Regions from separate parts of the Marinobacter sp. Hex_13 genome, predicted to be linked through region 3. Evidence: predicted binding sites of a transcription regulator. Region 3 holds the regulator's gene; each other region holds the start of a gene.

Region 1 (3,228 bases), on a different contig from region 3:
TCGGTCGTGGCCAGCCCCACGTCACTGTATTTTCCGTCACCATCTTCAAAGCGGGCAACAACTTCCCAGGCCCCTTTGGGCGATGCCGGTTTTACCCGCTTGAATGCTCCGGCTTTGTATGGACGGCTTTCGCCAGTGATGATCCAGCCAAGCTGTACGTAATAACCATCAGCATTCACCTGACCTTCCTCGGAATCGAAATATTCGGCCTGGGCATGGAAGGGTCCGGAAGCGCCGGCCAGTTCCAGATTAAACGTGTCGACCTCATCGGCCTGGACATCGGCGCCGCGCGTGGTATAGCCCGCACCAAGATGAGCAACCATATTATTCGTTTGAATCGGTGCAAAAGTGCCCCGTGCGGTTACTGCCGTGTTATTGAAGTCGTCGCTGCCATCGCCGTCTGCTTCGAAATAGCCGATACCGTAGGTCCAGTTGCTGCCTTTGCCGCTGAGCTGGATGCCGCCGCTGCGACCGGGGGCATAACGCTCGGTCATGGCAGATCGCTCAAGCGCTGAGATGTCTTTTGAACTCGTTAATTCTTCCAGGCCGAATGGCTCTTTCTGTTTACCGATAGTCACGGTTGCAGCTGAGCCAAATCCCATGTAACGAATGTACAGGTCTTCAGCAGTACCGCCGTCGGCGCCATCACTTTCAGCGACGTTGAACTGGGTCTTGTACGCCCAGTCGCCAAAGTGGCCCTTGGCGTAGAGGCGTGCCCGGCGCACATCGAAATCGGTAGTGTCAACACCGTTGTCGTCAGACTGCGTGGCGTCGTAATCCCACTGAATGCGCCCGCCGAGCTGAAAAGACGCAGAGTTATCCGACACTTTCACTTTGATACCGCTGTCGGTATCGATCACAAGGTCTTCGCCGCTGGTCGTAACGTTTCCGGCCTGTGCAGCAGAAGCGGCAGAAATCGCCAAAGCCAAGCCCAAATATTTCTTGCTCATGATCTGTCTCACCTTTTTCGGTTTGCTTGTGTGTGTTGAAGCGCGATTAAAGTCTATTTGGCAAAGATTACAGAATGGTTACAGAGAATGCATCAAAACAGGGCGCTGGTCCGGGCCGGTGACAGGTTCTGGGGCGCTAGGTGTTGCGGTCGTTTTTCGGGGGCAAGCTCAGAATGTGCCGATTTGTCTCTATAATTATGATAAAAAAGAATAAATAAGATGTGGCAAGACTTTTGCTGATCATATTTGGAGCAATGAAACCCAACCGAAGGTATCCATTATGAAGAAGCAGTTTTTCACCAAATCCGGATTTATCAGTATCACTTTGCTTGCAGCACTTCAGGCTGCGCCCGCCATTGTTAGCGCTGACGTCAGCTCAAATGTGAGCGCCAGCAGCAACTATCTGTTCCGGGGCGTCACCCAGACAGACGGGGCTGCGGCTGTCCAGGGAGGGTTGGATTATGAGCATGCGTCGGGCTTCTACGCCGGTGGCTGGGGTTCCAATGTCGATTTTGGTGACGGCACCAGCTATGAGCTTGATCTTTATGCCGGATTCTCCGGCTCTGTGGAAGAACTGGGTTATGACGTTGGGTACATTTATTATGCGTATCCTGACGCGCCGGACTCCATTGATTTCGGCGAACTTTACGGCGAGATCAGCTATGGCATTGCTGCTGTAGGCCTAGCCTACACGATCAACAGCGACACCAGTGGTGATGGGGTGTTCGTGCAAGGAGATGCCTATTACTACGCCTCTGTTGGGGTGCCTCTGCAGGACAGCTACAGTGCCGGTGTGACGCTTGGCTATTACGACTTCGCTGATGACGGCAAGGCTTCTGTTGGCGAGGCAAGTTATTCACACGTCGCCGCCAACGTTACCAAGGATGCGGGAAACTTCGGTTCCTTCAGTGTTAACGTGGAGTACGCGGACATTGAGTCAACCGACGCGCTTGGCTCTGTCAACTCCGATGACCCGAAGTTCTGGCTGGGTTGGAGCAGGAGTTTCTGATCGGACCAGCGATCACACGCAATTCAGATCTTAAACAGAAAACCGGACCAAATGACGGGCCGGTTTTCTGTTTATCGTGCAAGAACCCGCCATCGTACGCCCGCCTCAACGCCGGGTGACTCGACATCCTCGCCCTTACCTCTGCCTCCTGCTGCCAAAACTCACATATTATCTGGTGTCTGAATTTCAAACTGTATTAAAGGTTTGTCTGTAAGGTCGTTCCAGATTCCCACGCAAAAATGCTGACTCACTGACCTCAGTCAAACAGCCAGGATGATACTGAATGAACAAACGATTGTTGTTGTGCGCGATGATAGTTCCGGGAGCCTTGGCCGTCTCTCCTATGGTGTCGGCCCAGGCAAAAGAGAGTGTGTCGCTGAAAGAATATCAGCAGGCCAAAGCCAGCCAGGCTGTTTCCCTGAACCAGGCCATGGTGATGGCTTTCGAGAATAGCCCGGTATTGGCTTTGAGGCGGGCCGCGGTCTCGATACAGCAGGGACAGCTTGATCATGCCAGCCGCTGGGCGCCGAGCAATCCAGAGTTTGAGTTGGGGGCCCGTCAGACCCCGGATCAGGCCGACGAGTCCCTTGAATATGGGGTGAGGGTTACTCAGGAAATCTGGATGGGTAACCGCGGCGACCTTGGCCAGTCGCGTGCCCAGAGCAATCTCACGTCCCGGCAACAGGAGCTTGAATACCTGAAGGTAGCCACCAAGGCGCGGGTGCGGGCCGCCTATTTCCGGATACTGCTGGCTCAGAAAGAGTTGGAAACCGCAACCCGTGCCGTTGACCTTATGCAGCGCACCAAAGACCTGGTTGAAATGTCCGTAAAACAGGGTAAACAAACCCGGATTGATCTCAATACCGCAGTCATTGGGCTTGCCAGGGCCCGGAATCAAAAAGCCTCGGCGGAACAAAAGCTCGAGCAATCAAAAATTGACCTTACCGAAGTGCTCGGGGTGTCCCCCTCCGATGCCGTTGGGGTGACCGGCGAGCTTGATGTGACGCTCGAAGACCTGCCTCCGACCAGCCAGCTTGTCGAGATGGCACAGAGTCAAAGAGCGGACCTGAAAGCGGCGGCCGCCAGAATTGCAGCGGATGAATCTGGCCTTGAAGTTGCGAAAAGCCTGACGATTCCAAATCTGAAAGTCTTCGGATTTTATGATCGTGAGGAAGGCTCCAACCTTTTCGGTGCAGGGGTGTCGATGCCTTTGACCGTTTTTCATAATTATTCCGGTGAGCAGAGACAAGCTGCTGCGCGGCTGAAAAC
Region 2 (3,228 bases), on a different contig from region 3:
CAGAGCTAACGGCCGCAAATGGCTATGACCTGGTCAAGTTCTTCTTCCTGATGACCTTTGCCGCCGCCATTCCCGCCATCGTCTCCGGCGGTATCGCCGAGCGTGCGAAGTTCTACCCCATGCTTATCGCCTCCGGGCTGATCGTGGCATTTGTATATCCCTTCTTCGAGGGCATGATCTGGAACGGCAACTACGGCTTCCAGGCCTGGCTGGAGAACCAGTTTGGTGCAGCCTTCCACGACTTTGCCGGCTCGGTCGTGGTGCACGCCGTGGGCGGCTGGATCGCCCTGGCCGCCGTGCTCCTGCTGGGCGCACGTAAAGGCCGTTACCGCAATGGCCGCGTGGTGGCGTTTGCCCCCTCCAACATTCCATTCCTGGCGCTGGGCGCCTGGATTCTCACCGTCGGCTGGTTCGGCTTTAACGTGATGTCCGCCCAGACCCTGGATGGCATCAGCGGCCTGGTGGCGGTGAACAGTCTCATGGCCATGGTGGGTGGCGTTCTGGTGGCCATGCTGGTCGGCCGCAAGGACCCGGGCTTCATCCACAACGGACCGCTCGCCGGCCTGGTGGCGGTGTGCGCCGGTTCGGACCTGATGCACCCGGTCGGTGCGCTGATTACCGGTGGCATCGCCGGCGCCATCTTCGTGTACATGTTTGAGTGGGCCCAGGACAAGATTGAGCGCCTGGACGATGTATTGGGTGTATGGCCCCTGCACGGTGTGTGCGGTGTATGGGGTGCCATTGCCGCCGGCATCTTTGGCCAGGAAGCGTTCGGGGGCCTGGGCGGGGTCAGCCTGATGTCGCAGATCATCGGTTCGGTTGCCGGTGTTGTGGTGGCTTTTGTCGGCGGCCTGATCGTCTACGGCATTGTTAACGCCATCTCCGGCCTGCGTCTCACAGAAGAAGAGGAATTCAACGGTGCGGATGTCAGTATTCACCGCATTGGCGCTACGTCCCTGGAATAACCCTTGCCCGCCAGCCGCCTTTCCCGGCGGCTGGCAATGCTTTTTATTGACACTTCCCTCCGTCTGGCCTTTGCTTAAATAACCCGTTCCGGTGATAAACCCACGGTTTGCCGCCAGAGTGGCCTGCCTTTTGCTGTTCCTTTACATCATGGGAATGGCTGAATACCGACCGCCCACATCCGGTGGACGGCGTGTTCAGGAGAGGGTCATGGTTATGTTGATACAAACCCCACCCGAGGGTATCTACGACGAACTGTTCGACCAGAATAATCGGGTACGACCCAGCTGCAGGATGCTGGAGGACTGGCTGATCCGATCCGACGAAGCCCTGTTGGCCGAGAAGCGCCGCGAGGCAGACGTGCTGTTCCAACGCCTGGGCATCACCTTTAACGTCTATGGCGAAGACCAGGGGGCCGAACGGCTTATCCCGTTTGATCTGATCCCACGAGTAATCTCCGCCAGCGACTGGCAACGTCTGCAAGCTGGTTTGCGCCAGCGGGTGCAGGCGCTGAACCGCTTCCTGTTCGATATCTATCACGAGTTCGAGATTATTCGCGCCGGTGTCATCAGTGCTGAGCAGGTATTCGCCAATCCCCAGTACCAGCCCGGCATGCAAAACCTCAAGCTGCCACGTAATCTGTATTCCCACATAGCCGGCATCGATTTGATCCGCCACAACGACGGCGACTTCTACGTGCTGGAGGACAATCTCCGCTGCCCCAGCGGTGTCTCCTACATGCTGGAAAACCGGCGCATGATGATGCGCCTGTTTCCAGAACTGTTTGCCAAGGCCCCGGTAGCACCGGTTGAACATTACCCGGCCCTGTTGGGCGAAACACTGCGCGCAGCGTCGCTAAATCCCAACCCCACCGTGGTGGTGCTAACCCCCGGTCGTTTCAACAGTGCCTATTTTGAACACGCCTTCCTGGCCCGGCAGATGGGTATCGAACTGGTGGAAGGGGCGGACCTGTTTGTACGTCGCAATAAGGTCTACATGAAGACCACCGTCGGCCCCCAGCAGGTGGACGTGATTTACCGGCGGGTCGACGACGACTTCCTCGATCCGCTGGCTGGCAACCCGGATTCCATGCTGGGTGTCCCCGGGCTCTATGCAGCCTACCGCACCGGCAATGTGGTGCTTGCCAACGCCATGGGCACCGGCGTCGCCGACGACAAGGCCATTTACCCCTTCGTACCCGAGATGATCCGCTTCTACCTGGGTGAAGAACCGATCCTGAAAAATGTCCCCACCTGGCAGGGCCGCAAGCCAAAAGACCTCAAGTACATCCTCGACAACCTGCCAGACCTGGTGGTCAAGGAAACCCAGGGCGCTGGTGGCTACGGCATGCTGATCGGCCCCAAGGCCAGCAAAAAAGAGCTGAGCCATTTCCGCTCGCTGTTGCGGGCCAGGCCAGACAACTACATTGCCCAGCCCACACTGAGCCTGTCTACCTGCCCGACGTTTGTAAACGAAGGCGTAGCGCCCCGACACCTCGACCTGCGGCCTTTTGTGCTTTCGGGCAAGAAAGTGCAGATGGTACCTGGTGGATTGACCAGGGTGGCCCTGAAAGAAGGGTCGCTGGTGGTGAATTCATCCCAGGGCGGTGGCACCAAGGACACCTGGGTACTGGAGGGCGAGGAATGCTGAGCCGAGCTGCATCAAGTCTGTTCTGGATGGCCCGCTATCTTGAGCGGGCGGAAACCCAGGCCCGTCTGCTGGACGTCAGCCTCACGATGGCGTTGATCGACGTTCCCGAAGACCGCGAGGAACAGCTATCCGTGCCATTGCTGGTGACCGGTAGCCGCGAAACCTTTCACGAGCTCTACCCGGAAATCACCCCCCAGAACCTGATTGATTTCCTTCTTCTGGACGACCGCCACCCTGCCAGTGTGTTCAGTGTGATCCGCAGCGCCCGAGATAACGCCCTGCACGTGCGAGGCAATCTCTCCGCAGATGTCTGGGAGAGCATTAACCTGGCCTGGATGGAGCTGAAGGAATTACGCCATAAAGGGGTGACCGAATCCAACGCCAGCCGGGTGTTTGACTGGACCCGCGAACGCTCAAACGTGTTCCGTGGTGCAGCCTATGGCACCCTGCTGCGCAATGACGCCTTCCATTTCCTGCTCCTGGGTACGTTTATCGAGCGTGCAGACGCCACCGCCCGCGTGCTGAACATCCGCCACCACATGGCCACCAAATCCCTGGAAGGGCACCCCACCCAGTCGTTCTTCGAATGGACGGCGCTGCTGCACTCGTTGGCCG
Region 3 (3,228 bases):
CGCGAGAATGTTCTCGATAGTCAGGGATGTGTCGGTCATGAATCGACTGCATTTCCGTAAAAAAAGGCTGCGGCACGTGTTGCATGGTTAGCCAGTGCCGCAGCTCGATTAACTGTCATGCCGGGGGCGTCGTCCTAGCGGGCGCCGTTCCCGTGCATCCGGTCTACGTTCTTTTCCTTGTGCTTCAGGATCTGCCTGTCCAGCTTGTCTACCAGTGCATCAATGGCAGCGTACATATCGCTGTTTTCGGCCTTTGCGTGAATCTCACCACCTATCACGTGAAGCGTAGCTTCCGCCATCTGGCGCACTTTTTCCACCTCAAGGGTAACCTGGCAATTGCTGATATGGTCGAAGTGCCGCTCAAGCTTTTCAAATTTGCCTGATACGTAATCTTTCAGTGCGGGAGTCAGTTCTACGTGATGGCCTGAAATATTGAGTTGCATAGGCTTCTCCTGTTTTCAGCTTGCCGGCACCCGTTAGGATACCGGCTGTGTGCCACAGCGTTATGCTGTAGGCGGTATACTTTCAGGAAAGGGCTCTCCCCGTGAGGCCGGGAACAGACGCTTCCTACACCAATCGCTTTCGCTCGTTGGACGGAGGAATGTGCATTGCCTCGCGATACTTGGCCACGGTTCGTCTAGCCACCTTTATACCCTGGTCTCCTAGCATGGCTGCAATTTTGCTATCGCTCAATGGCTTTTTCGGAGTTTCCGTTGTAATCAGCTTCTTGATCATCGCGCGGATTGCCGTGGATGAGCACTCTCCACCCTCGTCGGTACTGACATGGCTCGAGAAAAAATACTTAAGTTCAAATATGCCCCGCGGCGTGTGCATGTATTTCTGGGTGGTGACCCTTGAAATGGTCGACTCGTGCATTTCCACCGCCTGGGCAATATCCGAGAGAATCAATGGTTTCATGGCTTCCTCGCCATGATCCAGGAATCCCTGCTGGTGCTCGACAATGCGCGTGGCCACCTTAAGCAGGGTTTCGTTGCGGCTCTGCAGGCTCTTGATGAACCACTTTGCCTCCTGCAACTGGTCCCGCAGGTAGGTGTTGTCAGCACTGCTGTCCGCACGCTTTATAAGAGAAGCATAGCTTGCATTCACACGAATGCGCGGTGCAATTTCAGGATTCAGCTCCACGCGCCAGCGTTCATTGTGCTTGCGCACGATCACATCTGGGATGACGTAGTCTGGCTCGGCCTGATCCAGGGTGTCGCCGGGACGGGGGTTTAACCCGGTAATAAGTGCCAGAACGTCCCGTAGCTGCTCTTCTTTCAGGCGGCTGCGGCGTAACAGCTGGGCGTAATCACGGTTACCCAGCAGGTTTATGTAGTGGGTAATCACCAGTCGCGCCTGAGCCAGCCAGGGTGTTTCCGGGGGCAGCTGATTCAGCTGGATCAGCAGGCATTCCTGCAGATTACGGGCGAACACGCCGGGTGGATCGAAGTGCTGCAGGCGATGAAGAACGGCTTCCACTTCGTCCAGTTCCAGCGGGTCTTCGTCGGATTCGTCCACCATGCCTGAATGAATTTCTTCAAGCGGAGAGGTCAGGTAGCCGTGGTTATCAACCGCATCCATCAGGGCATGGGCGATGGCCTGATCCCGCTCGCTCATGGGCGTCAGGTTCAGTTGCCATTCCAGGTGGTCCTGGAGCGTTTCGGTGGGGGAATTACGGGTTTCGAAGTCGTGGTCGTTTTCGTCGTCGTTACGGGCTGCTGACGCGGGGGCTGACTGGTAAATGTCATCCCAGGCGGTGTCGACGGGAAGATCATCGGGAATGGTGTCGGGACTGTCCGTTTCTGATGACCAGTCAGGTCCATTTTCGGATTCGTCCCACTCAGTAGCAGTGTCTGAAGCGGTGTTGGATTCCTCGGTTGACGCTGTTTCAGACGACTCGTTGTCACTGTCCGTTGATTCCGGATTCTGGTTGTCGTCGTCTTCGGAGGTTTCCAGCATTGGGTTGGATTCCAATGCCTGCTGGATTTCCTGCTGGAGGTCCAGGGTGGAGAGCTGCAGAAGCCTGATAGCCTGTTGCAGCTGGGGCGTCATGGTCAGGCTTTGGCCCAGCTTTAACTGTAGTGAGGCTTTCATAACCATGGTTCAGGATCCGTCACTCGGTCTCTCTCTTCCGTCACTCAGGCTCTCTCTTTACGTCATCAAGGCGCTTTCTGGAGCCGGGGTTGCACAAAAACTCTTTGTATGCTGGCTACTTGCCGCACCAAGCAAGTTCTTTGCCGAGTGTACTACAGGCGAAACTCGTTGCCCAGATACACTTCCTTGACCTGCTGGTTGGCCAGTATATCGTCCGAATTACCAGAGGCAATGATGTGGCCGCCGCTGACAATGTAGGCATTCTCGCAGATGTCGAGGGTTTCCCGCACGTTGTGGTCGGTGATCAGTACGCCGATACCCTTGTCCCGCAAGTGTCGGATGATCTGCTTGATGTCGCTCACGGAGATCGGGTCGACTCCGGCGAAGGGTTCGTCCAGCAGGATGAACGCCGGCTCCATCGCCAGCGCCCGGGCAATTTCCACCCGTCGTCGCTCGCCGCCTGACAGGGCCATGCCGACGCTATCGCGGATGTGGGTAATGTGAAACTCTTCAAGCAGTTCCTCTAACTTGGCCTCCCGGTCAGTGCGTTTGAGTTCGCGGCGGGTTTCCAGGATCGCCAGTATGTTGTCGCGTACGGTAAGCTTGCGGAACACGGATGCTTCCTGGGGCAGGTACCCGATTCCCTTGCGGGCACGACCATGCATGGGCAGCGGCGTTATGTCCTGATTGTCGATGGTGATTCGACCGTTGTCGGCGGGAACCAGGCCAACAATCATGTAGAAACACGTCGTTTTGCCCGCGCCATTGGGGCCGAGTAAGCCGACGATCTCGCCACTGCGAATTTCCAGGGAAACGTCGATGACGACCTTCTTCTGTTTGTAGCTTTTTGCGAGGTTACTGGCCCTGAGAACTGCCATCGATATCCTGTCCGTTAGGGTTGTTATCTGGATTGCTACCGGCGTTGCCGCGCGGCTGGATGACCATTTCGACGCGACCGCTGCCATCGCCCTGGTCAGCAGAGCCTTCTGCGGTCACCACGCGTTCGGCGCTGTCATAATGAATGACGTCGCCCCGGAACAGGTTGCCGCCCTGTTCGATCACAGCTTCGCGCTGAAAGGTAACCCGGTTGTCGGAGGCGGACCAGGTGATCGTTAGCGCACGGGCGTCGGTTTC

What was found. The regulator sigma-54, encoded in region 3, starts transcription at its own class of promoters, with help from an activator protein. The targets are predictions, from matches to a motif close to ANTGGCATNNANNTTGCTNT.
Region 1: the regulator sigma-54 is predicted to act here: its motif matches at 1,171-1,190, upstream of AXW11_RS05295 (TorF family putative porin).
Region 2: the regulator sigma-54 is predicted to act here: its motif matches at 1,083-1,102, upstream of AXW11_RS06485 (circularly permuted type 2 ATP-grasp protein).

Annotation. Positions count from the first base shown of each region.
Region 1 covers NZ_LSMM01000024.1:20,395-23,622, forward strand. Annotated here, with positions in the region: gene AXW11_RS05290 (OprO/OprP family phosphate-selective porin) at 1-950, opposite strand, end outside; gene AXW11_RS05295 (TorF family putative porin) at 1,231-1,959, shown strand; gene AXW11_RS05300 (TolC family protein) at 2,243-3,228, shown strand, end outside.
Region 2 covers NZ_LSMM01000027.1:87,073-90,300, forward strand. Annotated here, with positions in the region: gene AXW11_RS06480 (ammonium transporter) at 1-965, shown strand, start outside; gene AXW11_RS06485 (circularly permuted type 2 ATP-grasp protein) at 1,180-2,613, shown strand; gene AXW11_RS06490 (alpha-E domain-containing protein) at 2,607-3,228, shown strand, end outside.
Region 3 covers NZ_LSMM01000070.1:89,255-92,482, forward strand. Annotated here, with positions in the region: gene ptsN (PTS IIA-like nitrogen regulatory protein PtsN) at 1-39, opposite strand, end outside; gene hpf (ribosome hibernation promoting factor) at 135-443, opposite strand; gene AXW11_RS17325 (RNA polymerase factor sigma-54) at 568-2,094, opposite strand; gene lptB (LPS export ABC transporter ATP-binding protein) at 2,247-2,972, opposite strand; gene lptA (lipopolysaccharide transport periplasmic protein LptA) at 2,950-3,228, opposite strand, start outside.